Regions from separate parts of the Aquabacter sp. DMC10 genome, predicted to be linked through region 4. Evidence: predicted binding sites of a transcription regulator. Region 4 holds the regulator's gene; each other region holds the start of a gene.
What was found. The regulator PhoB, encoded in region 4, activates phosphate uptake and scavenging genes when phosphate is short. The targets are predictions, from matches to a motif close to TGTCATNNANCTGTCAT.

Region 1 (4,209 bases), on a different contig from region 4:
CCTTCAGATCCTCGACGATCTCAAGGCCCACCGTGCCCTGGCCGGCGATGATGTGGGGATCGTCATAGGGCGGCACGAAGATGGCGTTGCGCTCGGCGGCGATGGCGCCGGCAATGGCGTCGCGGTCGTCGGTCTCGCGATTATAGTCCACCACCTCAGCGCCCAGCGCGATGGTGCGCTCGCGCTTCATGGTGGGCGCGTCGGAGGGCATGACGATCACCGCCGGCATGCCCAAAAGCTTGGCGGCGGCTGCCACACCCTGCGCGTGGTTGCCGGAGGAACAGGCCACCACCCCCGCCGCGCGGCGCTCCTGCGGGATCTGCACCATGCGGTTATAGGCGCCGCGAAACTTGAAGGAGCCGGTGCGCTGGAGCGTCTCGGGCTTCAGGAAAACGGTGCCGCCCACCAGGTCCGACAGGACAGGGGAGGCAACCAGGGGGGTGCGCACGGCGACGCCCTTCAGGCGTCCGGCGGCGGCGACCACATCGGCGAAGACGGGAGGAGCAGGAATCGCGTTCATGCCACCGAAATTAGCCTGTTTCGCCGCAGGAGGCGAAACCTGCGTGCCACCGGCCCGAAATCATGGGCGACCAGCACATTGTCGATGAACTGCTTGGCGCATTCCCGCCAGGAATAGCGCAGCGCATAGTCCCGCGCCGCCTGGGGCGAGAGCTCCAGCGCCTTGAGGCAGGCGGTGCGCAAATCCTCGTCCAGGACCCCCACCGGCTCGGTGGCCTCGCCCAGCACGTCCATGGGGCCGGTCACCGGATAGGCCGCCACCGGCAGGCCGCTCGCCAGCGCTTCCAGGAGCACGATGCCGAACGTGTCGGTGCGGCTCGGGAAGACGAAGACATTGCTGCCGGAATAGATTCGGGCCAGGTCCTCGCCCTCCTTGGGGCCGAAGAAATGGGCATCTGGGAACCGCGCCTTCAGCGAGGCGAGCGCCGGGCCACCGCCCACCACCGCCTTGGAGCCGGGCAGGTCGAGGCTCAGGAAGGCCTCGATGTTCTTTTCCACCGACACCCGACCGACGAACAGGAAGACCGGCTTGGGCAGCCCCAGGTCGACTTCGGGGCGGGGGCGGAAGAGATCGGCGTGGACGCCGCGCGACCAGCGCATGAGGCGCTTGAAGCCACGCGCCTCCAGTTCCCGTTCCAGCGTGGCGGTGGCCACCATCACCCCGCCGCCCGCATTGTGGAAGCTGCGCAGCCAGGCATAGGTGAGGCGCTCCGGCACCGGGGCGCGGGCGGAGAGATATTCGGGAAACTTGGTGTGGTAGGAGGTGGTGAAGGTGCGGCGCGTGGCGATGCAGGCCCGGCGCACCAGGATGCCGATGGGACCCTCGGTGGCCACATGCACGAAGTCGGGCTGCATCGCCTCGATCCGCCGCATAATCATGCGCGGGGTGGCCAGCGACAGGCGGATTTCGTCATAGGTGGGCAGCGGGACGGTGCGGAATTCCTGCGGGGTGAGGAACTCCAGGCGCGCGCCCAGATGAATGGCTTCGCTGGCGGTGTGCTCCAGGGAGCGCACGACCCCGTTGATCTGAGGATGCCAGGCGTCCGTCGCGACGAGGATGCGCATCAGGCCGCCGCTTGCGCCGCAGCCGTATCGGTCGGCTCGGTCACCGGCACCAGGGAGGGCTTGGTCCAGCGGATGATCTCCATCCGGCCGTCTTCATGCTCGGCCACCGCCGTGCAGCTTTCGACCCAGTCGCCGCAATTGACATAGCGCACGCCGAACCGGTCATGGATGGCGGCATGGTGGATGTGGCCGCAGATGACGCCGTCCACCTTGTGGCGCTTGGCCTCGTCAGCCACCGCCTTCTCGAACTTGCCGATGAAGTTGACGGCGTTCTTGACCTTCAGCTTGGCCCACTGGCTGAGCGACCAATAGGTCAGCCCCAGCTTGCGGCGCACCAGGTTCACATAGGTGTTGACGCCCAGCGCAAAGGTATAGGCCCAGTCGCCCATGAAGGCGAGCCACTTGGCATGGCGCACCACCAGGTCGAACACGTCGCCGTGGATGACGAGGTAGCGCTTGCCGTCGGCGGCCTCATGGATGGTGTGTTCCACCACCTCGATGCCGCCGAAATGGGTGCCGTAATAATCACGCAGGAATTCGTCGTGATTGCCGGGCAGATAGAGGATGCGCGCGCCCTTTCGGCCCTTGCGCAGCAGCTTCTGCACGACGTCATTGTGCTTCTGGGGCCAGTACCAGGCCTGACGCAGCCGCCAGCCGTCGACGATGTCGCCGACAAGGTAGAGCAGGTCCGCATCATGGTACTTGAGGAAGTCGAGCAGAAGCTCCGCCTGGCATCCCTTGGTCCCGAGATGGACATCGGAAATGAAAAGCGCGCGGTAGTGGCGGGCTTCAGGGGTGTCGCTCACGATCTTGCCTCGTGCGGAAATTGCTCCCTGAGAGCATTGTGACGGACTTAGCCGGAGTCGTGTATCCCTTTTATGACGCAAGTGCGGAAAGGTGTCATTCAACTTCCGCAGTGCACCATGACAAAGGGATGAGCCAAGGCCCCGGCCGCGACTCAGTCCTCTCGCGCGCAGCATCCCGCGCCGGGCCGGCCACCGCAAGAGGCGGGGCCGCCGCGCAGCGTCCGACCCACCGCGCGCGTCTCGTCCGCCGGCCATTGACCAAATGCCCGTGCCGGGCCAGCTTGCGCGCCGGACGGAAGGCGGGCCACACCAAAGGCCCGCGCGGGTCTCGGCGAGAGGCCCCCGTCCGGCGGACCACCGGCTTGGACGGCGGACGCCTCTTCTTCTTTCTAGGGAGCCCCTCCAGATGAAGCTCGTTCGCTTCGGCGCCGTCGGCCAGGAAAAGCCTGGTCTAATCGATTCAACCGGCAAGATCCGGGACCTGTCCGGCGTGGTGCCGGACATTGCCGGCGACGTGCTCACCCCCGAGGGCCTCGCCCGCATCCAGGCGGTGGACCCCGCCAGCCTGCCCTTCGCCCCCGAAGGCGCGCGGCTGGGCGCCTGCGTTGCCCGTCCCGGCAATTTCGTTGCGGTCGGCCTGAACTATGCCGACCATGCGGCCGAGACCAACAACCCCATCCCCGCCGAGCCGGTGCTCTTCAACAAGGCGCCCAATTCCATGGTGGGCCCCAATGACGACGTGATGATCCCCAAGGGCTCCACCAAGCTCGACTGGGAAGTGGAACTGCTGATCGTCATTGGCGCCCGCGCCCGTTATGTGGAAGAGGCCGACGCGCTGAAGCACGTGGCCGGCTATTCCATCTGCAATGACGTCTCCGAGCGCGCCTTCCAGATCGAGCGCGGCGGCCAGTGGACCAAGGGCAAGAGCGCGGAGACCTTCGGCCCGGTCGGCCCCTACCTCCTCACCGCCGACGAGATGCCGGACACCACGTCCCTGGCCATGTGGTTGGAAGTGAATGGCGAGAAGGTGCAGAACGGCTCCACCAAGACCATGATCTTTTCGGTGCCGTTCCTTGTCTCCTATATCAGCCAGTTCATGGTGCTTGATCCCGGCGACATCATCACCACCGGCACGCCGCCCGGCGTGGGCCTCGGCTTCAAGCCCCCGCGCTTCCTGAAGGCGGGCGATGTGATGCGCCTCGGCATCGAGGGCCTGGGCGTCCAGGAACAGAAGGTGGTGCCCTTCCAGCTGTGAGGGCGAACCGCGCCTCCCTCACGAGGGAGGCGCGGGCAAATGGGATGGCCCGCTCCATATTGAACTTTGATGGGGCTTGATCGAGGGCGTCCGGCGTCGCAGGCTTGTGGTTTCAGCAAGAAGCGACACCTGCTCCAAAGCCGGACGGAATGAAAAAAGACGCGCCCTCGCCTTCCGCCACCCAGCGCCTCCTGGCCCTTCTGCCTGCCCCGCCCCGCTTTCCGGCCATCCGCCGCCGGCCGGTGGAACTGATCTATGGGCGCGACGACACGGTGCCTTTGGGGGATTGGATCCCCCTGTCGCTGCAACATGCGGTGCTGGCGCTCACCTTCATCATCTACCCCCTGCTGGCGGCGGAAGCGGCCAACCTGCCGCTGGAGGCTCGCCAGCCGCTCCTGTCCTCGAGCGTGATCGCCATCGGGCTTGCGACCATGATCCAGTGCAGCCGGTCCCGCTTCGGCTCCGGCTATCTCCTGGTCTCCGTGCCCGCCCCCAACGCCATTCCCCTGGTCTCGCAGGCCCTCAGCCTGGGCGGGCTGGGGCTCCTCGCGCTCACAACGCTGC
Region 2 (4,209 bases), on a different contig from region 4:
TCCAGCCAGCGCTCCAGCGGATGGGCCACCACCAGGAGGAAGAGCGCCAGGCCGACGCCTGCCACTATGAGCGTCCATGAGGCCAGTGCACAGGCAATTCCCAGCGCCGCCGTGACCCAGACGGTGGCCGCCGTGGTGAGGCCCGCGATGCGCTTTTCCGCGTGATCCACCAGAACCACGCCGGCGCCAAGGAAGCCGATGCCGGTCATGACGCCCTGGAGGATGCCCTGGAGCACGCGGCTGGTGGCGTCGGGGTGGCCGAAAATGCCCTCCACGCGCAAGCTGACCACCCCGACCAGCGCCGCGCCGAGGCACACGAGGCCGAGGGTGCGAATGCCCGTGGGCTTGCCCTTGAGGTCGCGATTGAGCCCCACCGCCATCCCCACGACCACGGCGACGGCAAGGCGCAGGGCGCCATCCAGATCCTGCGGGGCCATTCCCAGAATGCCGTCGTCCATGACCTCCCTCGGGTGCGGCGCTGCGAGCGGCGGGGCGTTGCTCCCCCGCTGCGCGCGGTTGCCGGTCTGCGGGATCAAGGCCGGCGGGCCGGCTTGGTTCCGCAGCGAGAGGTCGCGGCCGGTCCCGCGCTCAAGAAAGCCGCGTCCCCGGCCGCAGGCCGTCGGCAGCGCGAGCACTGGACCGCCGCGCGGGTCGCAGGCGCGGCGCCGCGCTCACGGTGGGGCCAGCCTCGGAAGACGGGGAAGACCGGGCTAGAAAACGGCCGGCATTCCCGTCAGGTAGCCCACCGCCGCGCCGACTTTTCCACGGCCATCGGCATAGTTTTTCTCGATCAGCGGGTCCAGGCGTTGATAGACCTTGGCGTGAAGGCCGCCGATGACGGTGCCCGCCGCGTCCTTCTTGAGCTCCCAGTCTCCCGGATGCTGGAAGTTGCTGACGATGTAGGTGAAGCCGTTCACCTGATCGACGGCGTGCAGCCCGGTGGATTCGGCGCCGGCGGGGGTCGAGAGGATGCGGGTCAACTCCTTGGTGTCCACATTATAGGCCCAAAGGAAGTTGTTGACGTGCATCCCGCTGTCCTCTCCGATGAAGAGGGTGCGCATGTCCTCGTTGAACTTGATGTTGTCGGGGTTGGCGACGAGAGCGGGATTGGCGAGATTGCCGAGATCGTCCGGGGTGGCCAGGTCCTCCCCGACGAGAAGCGCCTGGGTGAAGACCGGAACCCAGTCGCTGTTGATCGGCGCGCCCGTGTCGTCGATCTGTCCGCCTGAGAGCCGGTGCTGATAGACGATCCCGGCGGCTGGCCCTTCCACCTTCAGGTCGCCGGAACCGTCCTTCATGGCGGCCTGGACGTAGCTCATGGCCGAATAGGCGATCCTGTCCTTGGCGTTGACCGTGGTGCCTTCCATCTTGGTGAAGCCAAGGCTTCCGCCCTTATAGGGCGCGTAGCGGCGGGTCTCGAGAAAGGCGGCCGCAAGCTCTTGGCCGGGCGCGAACTTCACCCATTCGGTCTTGCCCTCGAAGGGGATTTTGACATAGCTGGGGTCGTTCGGGTCCTCACGCTTCACATCGACAATATCGGCCGCGGTGAGCCGGTCCGCGAGCTCTTTGATCTGCCCGCTCGTGGCGTGGCCGAGCTTGATCCAGGACAGGTCGGCGCTGCCGCCCTTCGCGGCCGATTTCTGCTTCCACTTGGCCACATAGAGCGTGCCGGCATCGAGCTTGCCCGGCGCGTCGGCCACGAACATGAACAGGCCGCCATTGGTGGCGTCGTCGCCCATCAGGGCGGTTCGCCCGTCGGGCATCACCTGCGCCAGCTCGTGGGAGATGCGGCCCATGCAATAATGCTTGGTGAGGGTGCCGGTGCCGTCGGGATGGACCGTGACTTCCGGCATGTGGCCGTAATGATAGGGGTTGGCCTTTTCGGGATCGCCGAACAGGTTCTGGCTGAAGGCCCGGAAGGTCTTGTCGGCGCGGGCCTTGGTGGCGTCGGGTTCGTATTCCTCGCTGGACAGATGGGTGTTCCAGGGCGTGATGGAGGCCCCGCAGGGCGTCCAAAGGCCCTGCACCGGCCCCGCGTCCAGGGGTACGTATTTGACCAGCTTCAGCCGGCCGGTCTGCGGGTCCTGGTCGAGGGTGAGGATGGCCATGGGCGCAGGCAGCGTCCGGTAGGTGTTGGCACCTGCCGCATTCTTGGTCATGTACTCGAACTGCACCACCAGGAAGACCGGCTTGCCCTGGACCCCGTCCACGGCCGCGCCCTCCACTGTCAGCAGGCTGCTGCCGTCGGGGCAATCGGAGAACAGCTGGGGCTTGGTGTCCCCCGCCGCGCTGGCATCAAGGATGGGCCGGTTGTTGATGTCGTAATAGCCGCCTGCAATGACCGTCCCGCCCTTGCCATCCGGCACGGCCTCGCCGGTGATGAACAGCGGCTGGTATCCCAGAGCAAAAGTCTTCTTTGAGCCATCCGCATAGGTCACCTCCATGGCCGATTTCACCAAGGTGGTCGCCATTCCTGCGGGATCATCAAGGTTTGGAGCGTCCATGCCGACGAAGCGCGCGCCGGTCACTGGCGCGGTCGCGGCCGGTCCCGCGCCGAAGACGGAGGCCAGGGTCCCGCCGGCGAGGGGGAAGATCGGAAGGCCGCCCATGATCTTGAGCGTGTCTCTGCGCGTGAGATCCCGTTTGCCCGCCATCACCGCCTCCCAAATGCAGGTGTCCGAGGCTGACGGGCGCGCTGGAATGCGGCCCACCCCGGGAAATCCGGGATTTTGGCGCGGGTTTGTCACGCGCCTGTGACGCCCGGTGCCCGGGACGCCAGACGCCAAACACCAGACTCGGGGGGAGGGCGCGGGGGACCGCGCCCCCAGGATCAAAGGGCGGCGCAGACGGACTTGACCTCCGTGAAGGTGCGGATGGCGTCCGCCCCTTGTTCACGACCCCAGCCCGATTGCTTGAAGCCGCCGAAGGGCAAGGCTGGGTCAAAGAAGTGGTGCATGTTGATCCACACGCTGCCCGCCTTGATGCGCCGCGCCATCTTGTGGGCAATGGAGAGGTCGCGCGTCCAGACGCTGGCGGACAGGCCAAAGGGCGTGTCGTTGGCGGCCGCCGCGACCGCATCGAGGTCGTCATCGTCATAGGACATGACGCACAGCACCGGGCCGAAGATTTCCTCGCGCACCACGGCCATTTCGGAGCGGGTGCCCGCGAGGATGGTCGGTTCCATGAAGTAGCCGCCATTGCCGAGCCGTCCGCCGCCCGTGACCATCTCGGCGCCGCTCGCCATGCCCTGGTCGAGATAGCCCATCACGCGATCCAACTGCCGGCGGGAGACCAGCGGCCCCATGGTGGTTCCCGCCTCCAGCCCGTGGCCGATGACGAGCTTGCCCGCCTCGGCGGCGATGCCGTCCACCACCCGGTCGTGGATGGACCGGTGCACGAAGAGGCGCGAGCCGGCCGTGCAGACCTGCCCCTGGTGGAAGAAGATGGCCGAGGCGAGGCCGGGAATGGCCCGGTCGAGATCGGCATCCTTGAACACCACCATGGGCGACTTGCCGCCCAGTTCCAAGGTCACGCGCTTGAGGCTGGAAGTGGCGGCGCGCGCCACCGCCTTGCCCACATCGGTGGAGCCGGTGAAGGCCACCTTGTCCACGTCCGGGTGCTCGGCCAGCGCGGCGCCGGCGGTGGTGCCATAGCCGGTCACCACATTCACCACGCCGGGCGGAAAGCCCACCTCCGCGATGATCTGCGCGAGGCGCAAGGTGCTGAGCGGTGTCTGCTCCGCCGGCTTGATGATGCAGGTGCACCCCGCCGCGAGGCTCGGGGCCAGCTTGTAGGCGGTGAGCACGAGGGGGAAGTTCCAGGGCACGATCTGCGCCACCACGCCGACGGGCTCGCGCAGGGTGTAGGCGTGGAAATCGCCGGGCGTGGACACGCCCACCGTCTCGCCGGTGATCTTGCTCGCCCATCCGGCCATGTAGTGATAGGTGGTGGCCGAGAGGCCCACATCCACATAGCGGGCATAGGCGACCGGCTTGCCGCAATCGATGGCCTCGATCTCGGCCAGTTCATCGCCCAGTTCCTCGAGCCGGGAGGCAAAGCGGCTGATGAGCTTGCCCCGCTCAAGGCCGGTCATGCGGCCCCAGGGGCCGTCCAGCGCTTTCCGGGCGGCGATCACCGCGAGGTCCACATCCTGCACGCTGGCACTGGGCACGGTGGCGATCACCGTGCCGGTGGCGGGATCTTCCACGT
Region 3 (4,209 bases), on a different contig from region 4:
GACGGTGCAGGAGACGGGGGTGCCCAATCTTTATGTGGCGCCCTCGACCCTGGACCTGTCCGGCCTCGAACTGGAGATCGCCAGCGAGCGCGACCGCGCCTTCCGCCTGCGCAATGCCTTGACGGCGCTGGCCGGCAATGGGGAGGGCCCGCGCTTTTCCTATGTGCTGATCGACTGCCCGCCGTCCCTGTCGCTCATCACGGTGAACGCCATGGCGGCGGCCCATGCCATATTGGTGCCGCTCCAGTGCGAGTTCTTCGCCCTGGAGGGCCTGTCCCAATTGCTGAAGACGGTGGAGCAGGTGCGCGGCGCGCTCAACCCGGAACTGACCATCCACGGCATCGTGCTGACCATGTATGATGCCCGCAACAACCTGTCCGACCAGGTGATGCAGGATGTCCGGCAATTCATGGGCGACAAGGTCTACCAGACGGTGATCCCGCGCAATGTGCGGGTCTCGGAGGCGCCGTCCTATGGCAAGCCGGTGCTGCTCTATGACCTGAAATGCGCGGGCTCGCAGGCCTATCTGCGGCTTGCCTCGGAAGTGATCCAGCGCGAGCGCGCGGCGCGGGCGGTGGCGGCCTGAGGCCGCCTCGCCCTTTGACTTGAACGGGATGGCGGCGGTTTCGGCCGCGGCAGGAGAGGGACCCTTAACATGGCGGAAGAAGGCCGCTCGCGGCTCGGGCGGGGATTGGCGGCGCTGATCGGCGACATGGGCGGCGACGATGCCCGTCCCGCCCCGGTGCAGAAGGGCGCCGGCGTGCGCAAGGTGCCGATCGAGTTCGTCCGCCCCAGCCCGCGCAATCCGCGCCGGACCTTCCTGGAGGAGGGGCTGGAGGATCTGACCGCCTCGGTGAAGGAAAAGGGCATCATCCAGCCCATCGTGGTCCGCACCGTCGGCCCCAACGCCTTCGAGATCGTCGCCGGCGAGCGCCGCTGGCGCGCCGCCCAGCGGGCCGCGCTCCACGAAGTGCCCGTGGTGGTGGTGGAGCTGAACGACCGGGAGGCGCTGGAAGTCGCCATCATCGAGAATGTCCAGCGTTCCGACCTCAATCCGCTGGAAGAGGCCCAGGGCTACGAGGCCCTGATGGCCGAGTTTTCCTATACCCAGCAGGACCTCTCCAAGGTCATCGGCAAGAGCCGCAGCCACATCGCCAACACGCTGCGCCTCATGAAGCTGCCCGAGCAGGTGAAGACCTATGTGGCGGACGGACGCCTGACCGCCGGCCATGCCCGCGCGCTGCTCGCCCATGACGACCCCGCCCGGATCGCCCGCGAGGTGGTGGAGAAGGGGCTCAATGTCCGCGACGTGGAGGCCCTCGCCAAGGTGAAGACCGCCGTGGCCAGCCCCGCCCGTCCCGCCGAGAAGGATGCCGACACCCGCGCCGTGGAGCGCCGCATCGCCGAGGCCCTGGGGCTGAAGGTGCAGCTCCAGACCAAGGGGGAGGGGGGCGAATTGCGCATCCGCTACACCGATCTCGACCAGCTGGATCTTCTGTGCCGCAAGCTTGGCGCGGGGTGACGTCCATGTAACAATTTTCCCGCGACACCGAACGTCATCGCGGCGTCACTGCCGTGCGCGATGGATGCGCCACCAGTTTTGGTGGCTTGGTGCCGAGGGGGAACCGCGTGGCGCATACAGCAACCCATGGGACGGAGCGAAAGTCCCACGCGCATGTCTCGCAGTCCGGCGCGCGGTTCGAGCGGGACAAGAGCCTGCGGGAAGTCTTCATCTTCTTTGCGGTGCTGCTGGGCGGACTTGCCTATGTGGGCTGGTCCATCTGGTCGGACATGCAGCGCGCGGACGTGGGGCCGCTGACCTTCGCGCCCTTCCTGCTGCTCTTCGTGGCCCTCTTGATCGCGCTCGCCTTCGAGTTCGTGAACGGCTTCCACGACACCGCCAATGCGGTGGCCACCGTCATCTACACCAACACCTTGCCTGCCCATTTCGCCGTGGTCTGGTCGGGCTGCTGGAACTTCATCGGCGTCCTCGTCTCCTCCGGCGCGGTGGCCTTTGGCATCATCTCCCTGCTGCCGGTGGAACTGATCCTCAACGTGGGGTCGGGCGCGGGCATGTCCATGGTGTTCGCCCTTCTGGTGGCGGCCATCCTGTGGAACCTCGGCACCTGGTATCTGGGCCTGCCGGCCTCGTCCTCCCACACCCTGATCGGCTCCATCATCGGCGTCGGCCTCGCCAACCAGCTTCTGAAGGGCGCCGACGGCACCGCCGGCGTGGATTGGGGGCAGGCGGCCAATGTGGGCTATTCCCTGCTGCTCTCCCCGGTGGTGGGCTTCGTGGCCGCCGGCCTCCTGCTGGTGACCATGAAGGTCCTCATCAAGAACCCCTCGCTCTATCACGAGCCGAAGGAAAACAAGGCGCCGCCGTGGTGGATCCGCGGTCTCCTGGTGCTCACCTGCACCGGCGTGTCCTTCGCCCACGGTTCCAATGACGGCCAGAAGGGCATGGGTCTCATCATGCTGATCCTGATCGGCATCGTGCCCACCGCCTATGCGCTGAACCGCGCGGTGGACCCTGAGGATGTGGCGCAGTTCCGCGCCCTGGCGCAGGTGACCCAGACTTCGCTCCTGGCGGCCCAGCCCGTCACCACGCCGGTCCCGGATCCCCGGGAGAGCCTGACGGCCTTCGTGCGCGACCATAAGGTGCGGCCGGACACCGTTCCGGCCCTGGCGGCGGTGGCCGGCGAGATCGCCGATCTGGTGGCGACCCACAATTCGCTGTCCCAGGTGCCGGCGGCGGCCGTGCCGAACATGCGCAACGACATGTATCTGGCGTCCGAGACCATCGCCATCATGCAGCGCATCCAGGCCCCCACCTTCGATGCGCAGACCCGGCAGAACCTGATTGCCTTCAAGCACTCGCTGGACGAGGCCACGAAATTCATCCCGCTGTGGGTGAAGGTGGCCGTGGCCATCGCGCTGGGCCTTGGCACCATGGTGGGCTGGAAGCGCATCGTGGTGACGGTGGGCGAGAAGATCGGCAAGTCCCATCTCACCTACGCCCAGGGCGGCGCGGCGGAGCTGGTGGCCATGGGCACCATCCTGGCCGCCGACCATTACGGCCTGCCGGTGTCCACCACCCACGTTCTGTCCTCGGGCATTGCCGGCACCATGGCGGCCAACCACACCGGCCTGCAATGGTCGACCGTGCGCAACCTTGCCATGGCCTGGGTGCTCACCTTGCCGGCGGCCATCGTGCTGGCGGGCGGCATCTATGTCCTGCTGCGGCAGGTGTTCTGACGGGATCGGTTTGACGGGAGTGTGAGCCCGCTCGCGGGGTGCGGGCGCACTTTCCTGTCGAACACGGGGCGGGCGGCGCTGACATGGCGCTCCCGCCCCGCTAGCTTTCGGCCATGATCCCACAGGCCGCCGACCTCACCGACGCCCCGGGCGCCACCCCGGACGAAGCCCCTCCCGCTGCCGGCGCCCCCGCGCCCGCCCGCGCCGGGGAGGAGGGCCGCGTGACGCCGGTCATGGCCCAATATATCGAGATCAAGGCGGCCAACCCGGACTGCCTGCTCTTCTACCGGATGGGCGACTTTTACGAGCTGTTCTTCGAGGATGCCGAGAAGGCGTCCCAGGCGCTCGGCATCGTGCTCACCAAGCGCGGCAAGCATATGGGGGAGGACATCCCCATGTGCGGCGTGCCCATCTCCCGCTCCGACGAATATCTCCACAAGCTCATCGCCCTGGGCTTCCGCGTGGCGGTGTGCGAGCAGCTGGAAGATCCCGCCGAGGCGCGAAAGCGCGGCGCCAAGGCGGTGGTGCGGCGCGACGTGACGCGCCTTGTCACCCCCGGCACCCTCACCGAGGACGCGCTGCTGGACGCCAAGCGGGAGAATGTCCTCCTGGCGGTCGCCCGCACCCGCGCCGGTGGCGAGGACGAGCATGCCTATGGCCTCGCCTTCACCGACGTGTCCACCGGCAGCTTCCGCGTGGCGGCGAGCCGCAAGGACCAACTGGCCGCCGACATCGCCCGCATCGATCCGGCCGAGGTCCTGGTTTCCGACGCCCTGTTCGAGGATGGCGAGCTGCGCGAGCTGTGGCGGGAATTGCCGGCGGTCACCCCGCTCCCCCGCCAGAGCTTCGAGGGGGCAGGGGCCGAGCATCGCCTCGCCGCCTTCTTCGCGGTCAAGACGCTGGAGGCCTTCGGCACCTTCACCCGCGCCGAACTCATCGCCGCGGCCGCCA
Region 4 (4,209 bases):
CCCGCTTGAGGACGGCCCGACGGCGGGGATTCTAATGATCGCGCGCGCGAGGTCAACCATGCTGCGCCGTTAACGGGATTGTAAGGACTTGGGGAAAACAGGCCGGCGACTCAATCTCGCACTGGGCGAGAGTCTCCGCATATTGTAGCCTTCCAACCGTCGACTACGACATGTCGTGCGACACTTTCCAAGTGGTGTCGGGCAACTCGGCTCCCGCGTGCGAAAGCGCGTTTTCGGGATCGATGTCGGAGTCGGCGAAATGCGGCGGGAACGGAGTCGGATCCGGCTGAGCCGGCCTGATCCGGGAACTCTGGGTCCATCTTAAAAGTGGGGACGGGTGCGGGCTTTTGCCGTGCGCACGTCTCTTGGAGGAGAACGATGAGCTGGAACGACGAGCGCGTCGAACTCTTGAAAAAGCTCTGGAGCGAAGGCCTCTCCGCGAGCCAGATTGCAAGCGAATTGGGCGGGATCACCCGCAATGCGGTCATCGGCAAGGTGCACCGCCTCGGCCTGTCCGGCCGCACCAAGAGCGTCGCCGCGCCCGCGCGACCGCGCAAGGCGTCGCGTCCTGAGACGCCGGCCCCGCAGCAGCGCCCCGCCAGTGCGCCCCAGCGCCCGGCCACCCACGGCAACACGGCCCTCGCGCAGTTGCCCGAGGAAGAGTTCGAGCCCGCACCTGCCCCGGCCCCCGTGGTGGCGGACAATGTGGTGTCCATGTCGCAGCGCTGCACCATCATGAACCTGACAGAAGCCACCTGCCGCTGGCCCATCGGCGAGCCGGGGACGGAAGGCTTTTATTTCTGCGGCGGCCGCAGCGTGACCGGCCTGCCCTATTGCACCACCCATGCGCGCCTGGCCTATCAGCCGGTTCAAGATCGCCGGCGTGACCGGCGCCTCGCCTATCTGTGAGGCCCGTGCGCGGGTGCACCCGCGCCCGAGCGCAGTTCCGCGCGAAGCGGTTTGGCGTTTCGATGAAACGCTGAAAAGCTGAAGCGCTCTAAGATGAACGAAAACGGCCGGCCTCCCATGCGGAGCGCCGGCCGTTTTCGTTCACGCCGCGCGCACCGCGCTCCAGCAGCCGCCCCTCCAAACGAAAACGCCCGGCGCATCGGCCGGGCGTCGGGACAAGCTGCGTGTCCTGGTGCTTACTCGTTGATAGAGGCACCGGAGGCCTTCACCACCGGGGTCCACTTGGCCAGCTCCGCCTTCACATGGGCATCCAGCTCGGCCGGGGTCGAGCCCACCGAGACCGCGCTGAGATCGGCGAGCTTGGCCTTCACCGCCGGGTCCGCCACCGCCTCGATGCAGGCCTTGGCCAGCTTGTCGATGATGGCCGTGGGGGTGCCCGCCGGCGCGAAGATGGCGTTCCAGGAATAGGTCTCATAGCCTGGCAAGCCGGATTCCGAGACGGTCGGCAGGTCAGGAGCGGCGGGCGAGCGATCCTTGGTGGTGACGGCAATGCCCACCACGTCGCCCTTGCGGATGGCGCCGATGGACGAGGGCAGATTGTCGAACATGATCTTCACCTGGCCGGACAGCAGGTCCACCTTGGCCGGGCCCGCGCCCTTGTAGGGGACATGGACCATCTTCACGCCCGCCATGCTCTCGAACAGGGCCCCGGAGAGGTGGAGAGGCGTGCCGACGCCGGACGAGGCATATTCATACTTGTCCGGGTTGGCCTTCAGCAGCGCGATCAGTTCGGCCGTGGTCTTCACGTTGAGCGAAGGGTGGACCACCACCACGTTCGGCACGTTCACCAGCAGGGAGACCGGCGCGAAGTCCTTCACCGGGTCATAGGGCATCTTGGTGTAGAGCGCGGGGTTGATGGCGTGGGTCGCCACCGTGCCCATGAGGATGGTGTAACCATCCGGCGGCGCCTTGGCGACGGCGGCGGCGCCGGCATTGCCGCCCGCACCGGCCCGGTTTTCCACCACCACGGGCTGCTTGAGGATCTCACCCATCTTGGCCGCCACGATGCGGGCGACGATGTCGGTGGAACCGCCGGCGGCGAAGGGCACCACCATGCGGATGGGCCGGTTGGGGAAGTCCTCCTGCGCCATGGCGGTGCCCGTGAAGGCGGCCGTGGCCAAAGCGAGGACTGCAAGCAGGCGTTTCATCAGGCGCTCTCCTCTTGTGCGTTCCGGTACGGCTGCGCCGCACCGCCTTCCCCTCCCCCTGGACCACGGGACACAAGGGTGGAGCGGATATTGGACGAATTGCGCGGCGAGGCAAAGGCCATGCGCGGCGCGAATTCTGCACCTGGATACCCTCCGCACATGACTTTAGGTTAAGGCGCACCCTCGCCTGTCGGCCTCTTCCGGGCGTTGAAAAAAGAAGGGCCCGGCCGGCGGAGATCATCCGCCGGCCGGGCCTTGGATCCGTTGGCGCCTCAATGGGAGCGCGCGAACATCTCATTGAAGGAATAGCCCGCGCCGCGCACGGTGCGGATCGGGTCCATCTGGCGGCCGCGATTGATCGCCTTGCGCAGCCGTCCCACATGGACGTCGACGGTGCGCTCGTCGATATAGACGTCCTGCCCCCACACGCCGTCCAACAACTGTTCCCGCGAGAACACTCGGCCGGGGCTCTGCATCAGGAATTCCAGCAACCGGAACTCGGTGGGGCCGAGATGAATCTCACGGCCCGCCCGGTGCACCCGATGCGTTTCGCGGTCGAGCTCAATGTCCCCCGCCCGCAGCAAGGTCGCCACATGCTCGGGCTTGGCCCGCCGCAGCAGCGCCCGCACGCGGGCGAGCAGTTCCGGCACCGAGAAGGGCTTGACCACATAGTCGTCCGCCCCGGTGGCAAGCCCGCGCACCCGTTCCGTCTCCTCGCCGCGCGCGGTGAGCATGATGACGGGGAGGCGCTCGGTCTCCGCCCGCGTGCGCAGGCGCCGGCACAGCTCGATGCCGGACAGGCCCGGCAGCATCCAGTCCAGGATGACGAGGTCGGGAACCGCCTCTCTCAGGCGGGTCTCCGCCTCGTCGCCGCGCCCCACATTGTCCACCGCATAGCCTTCCGACTCCAGATTGTACCGAAGCAGCAGGCTAAGCGGTTCTTCGTCCTCGATAATCAAGATACGCGCGGGCACGGAGGATCATCCCTGAAGGCTGTGACCCGGGAAGGTAACGGCGGTCTCGCTGGAGCGGTCGGCCTTGGGACGCTCGTCGGAGAGCATCTGTCCGGTGACCATGTAATAGACGGTCTCCGCCACGTTGGTGGCGTGGTCGCCGATGCGCTCGATGTTCTTGGCGCAGAACAGAAGATGCGTGCACACCGAGATGTTGCGCGGATCTTCCATCATATAGGTGAGCAGCTCGCGGAACAGCGAGGTGTACATGGTGTCGACAACGCTGTCGCGGCCCCACACCTCGATGGCCTTGGCCTCATCCTTGCCGGCATAGGCGTCGAGCACCTCCTTCAGCTGCTCGAGCACCAGGTCGGACATGTGCTCCACGCCGCGCACCAGCTTCTGCGGGTGGTACTCGCCCTCGATGGCCAGGACGCGCTTGCCCACGTTCTTGGCGAGGTCGCCGATGCGCTCCAGGTCCGAGGCGATGCGGATGGCCGCCACCAGCTCGCGCAGGTCGGTGGCCACCGGCTGACGCTTGGCGATGACGAGGATGACCTTTTCCTCGATCTCGCGCTGCATGTGATCGACACTGGCGTCGAGCAGGATGACCTTCTGCCCCGACGCGGTGTCGCGGCGGATGAGGGCATTGACGGAATCCGCCACCAGACGCTCGGCCTGGCCGCCCATTTCGACCACCTTGCGGCCGATCTCTTTCAGTTCGGCGTCGAAGGCCGATACGATATGCTCGGGCATCGTGTTCACCCCTGCAGGCTCAGCCGAAGCGGCCGGTGATATAGTCACGCGTCTTGATCTGCCGCGGATTGGTGAAGATCACGTCGGACGGGCCGACCTCCACCAGTTCGCCCAGATAGAAGAAGGCGGTGATGTCCGCGCAGCGGGCCGCCTGTTGCATATTGTGCGTCACGATGACGATGGTGAAGTCCTGCTTCAGCTCGTCGATCAGGTCTTCGATCTTCGAGGTGGAGATGGGGTCGAGCGCAGAGGTGGGCTCGTCCAGCAGGATGACCTCGGGCTGCACCGCGATGGTGCGGGCGATGCACAGGCGCTGCTGCTGGCCGCCGGACATGCCGAGCGCCGAGGTGTGCAGGCGATCCTTGGTCTCGTCCCAGATGGCC

Region 1: the regulator PhoB is predicted to act here: its motif matches at 2,483-2,499, upstream of ACT54L_RS17805 (UDP-2,3-diacylglucosamine diphosphatase).
Region 2: the regulator PhoB is predicted to act here: its motif matches at 2,742-2,758, upstream of ACT54L_RS22260 (PhoX family protein).
Region 3: the regulator PhoB is predicted to act here: its motif matches at 1,555-1,571, upstream of ACT54L_RS09495 (inorganic phosphate transporter).

Annotation. Positions count from the first base shown of each region.
Region 1 is NZ_JBQUYX010000006.1:323,068-327,276, forward strand. It holds gene ACT54L_RS17795 (threonine ammonia-lyase) at 1-520, opposite strand, end outside; gene ACT54L_RS17800 (glycosyltransferase family 4 protein) at 517-1,584, opposite strand; gene ACT54L_RS17805 (UDP-2,3-diacylglucosamine diphosphatase) at 1,584-2,390, opposite strand; gene ACT54L_RS17810 (fumarylacetoacetate hydrolase family protein) at 2,797-3,645, shown strand; gene ACT54L_RS17815 (solute carrier family 23 protein) at 3,795-4,209, shown strand, end outside.
Region 2 is NZ_JBQUYX010000009.1:232,591-236,799, reverse strand. It holds gene ACT54L_RS22265 (MgtC/SapB family protein) at 1-458, opposite strand, end outside; gene ACT54L_RS22260 (PhoX family protein) at 711-2,654, opposite strand; gene ACT54L_RS22255 (aldehyde dehydrogenase family protein) at 2,831-4,209, opposite strand, start outside.
Region 3 is NZ_JBQUYX010000003.1:159,907-164,115, forward strand. It holds gene ACT54L_RS09485 (ParA family protein) at 1-586, shown strand, start outside; gene ACT54L_RS09490 (ParB/RepB/Spo0J family partition protein) at 656-1,522, shown strand; gene ACT54L_RS09495 (inorganic phosphate transporter) at 1,630-3,258, shown strand; gene mutS (DNA mismatch repair protein MutS) at 3,372-4,209, shown strand, end outside.
Region 4 is NZ_JBQUYX010000002.1:805,448-809,656, forward strand. It holds gene ACT54L_RS08460 (GcrA family cell cycle regulator) at 379-909, shown strand; gene ACT54L_RS08465 (Bug family tripartite tricarboxylate transporter substrate binding protein) at 1,146-2,117, opposite strand; gene phoB (phosphate regulon transcriptional regulator PhoB) at 2,390-3,091, opposite strand; gene phoU (phosphate signaling complex protein PhoU) at 3,098-3,826, opposite strand; gene pstB (phosphate ABC transporter ATP-binding protein PstB) at 3,846-4,209, opposite strand, start outside.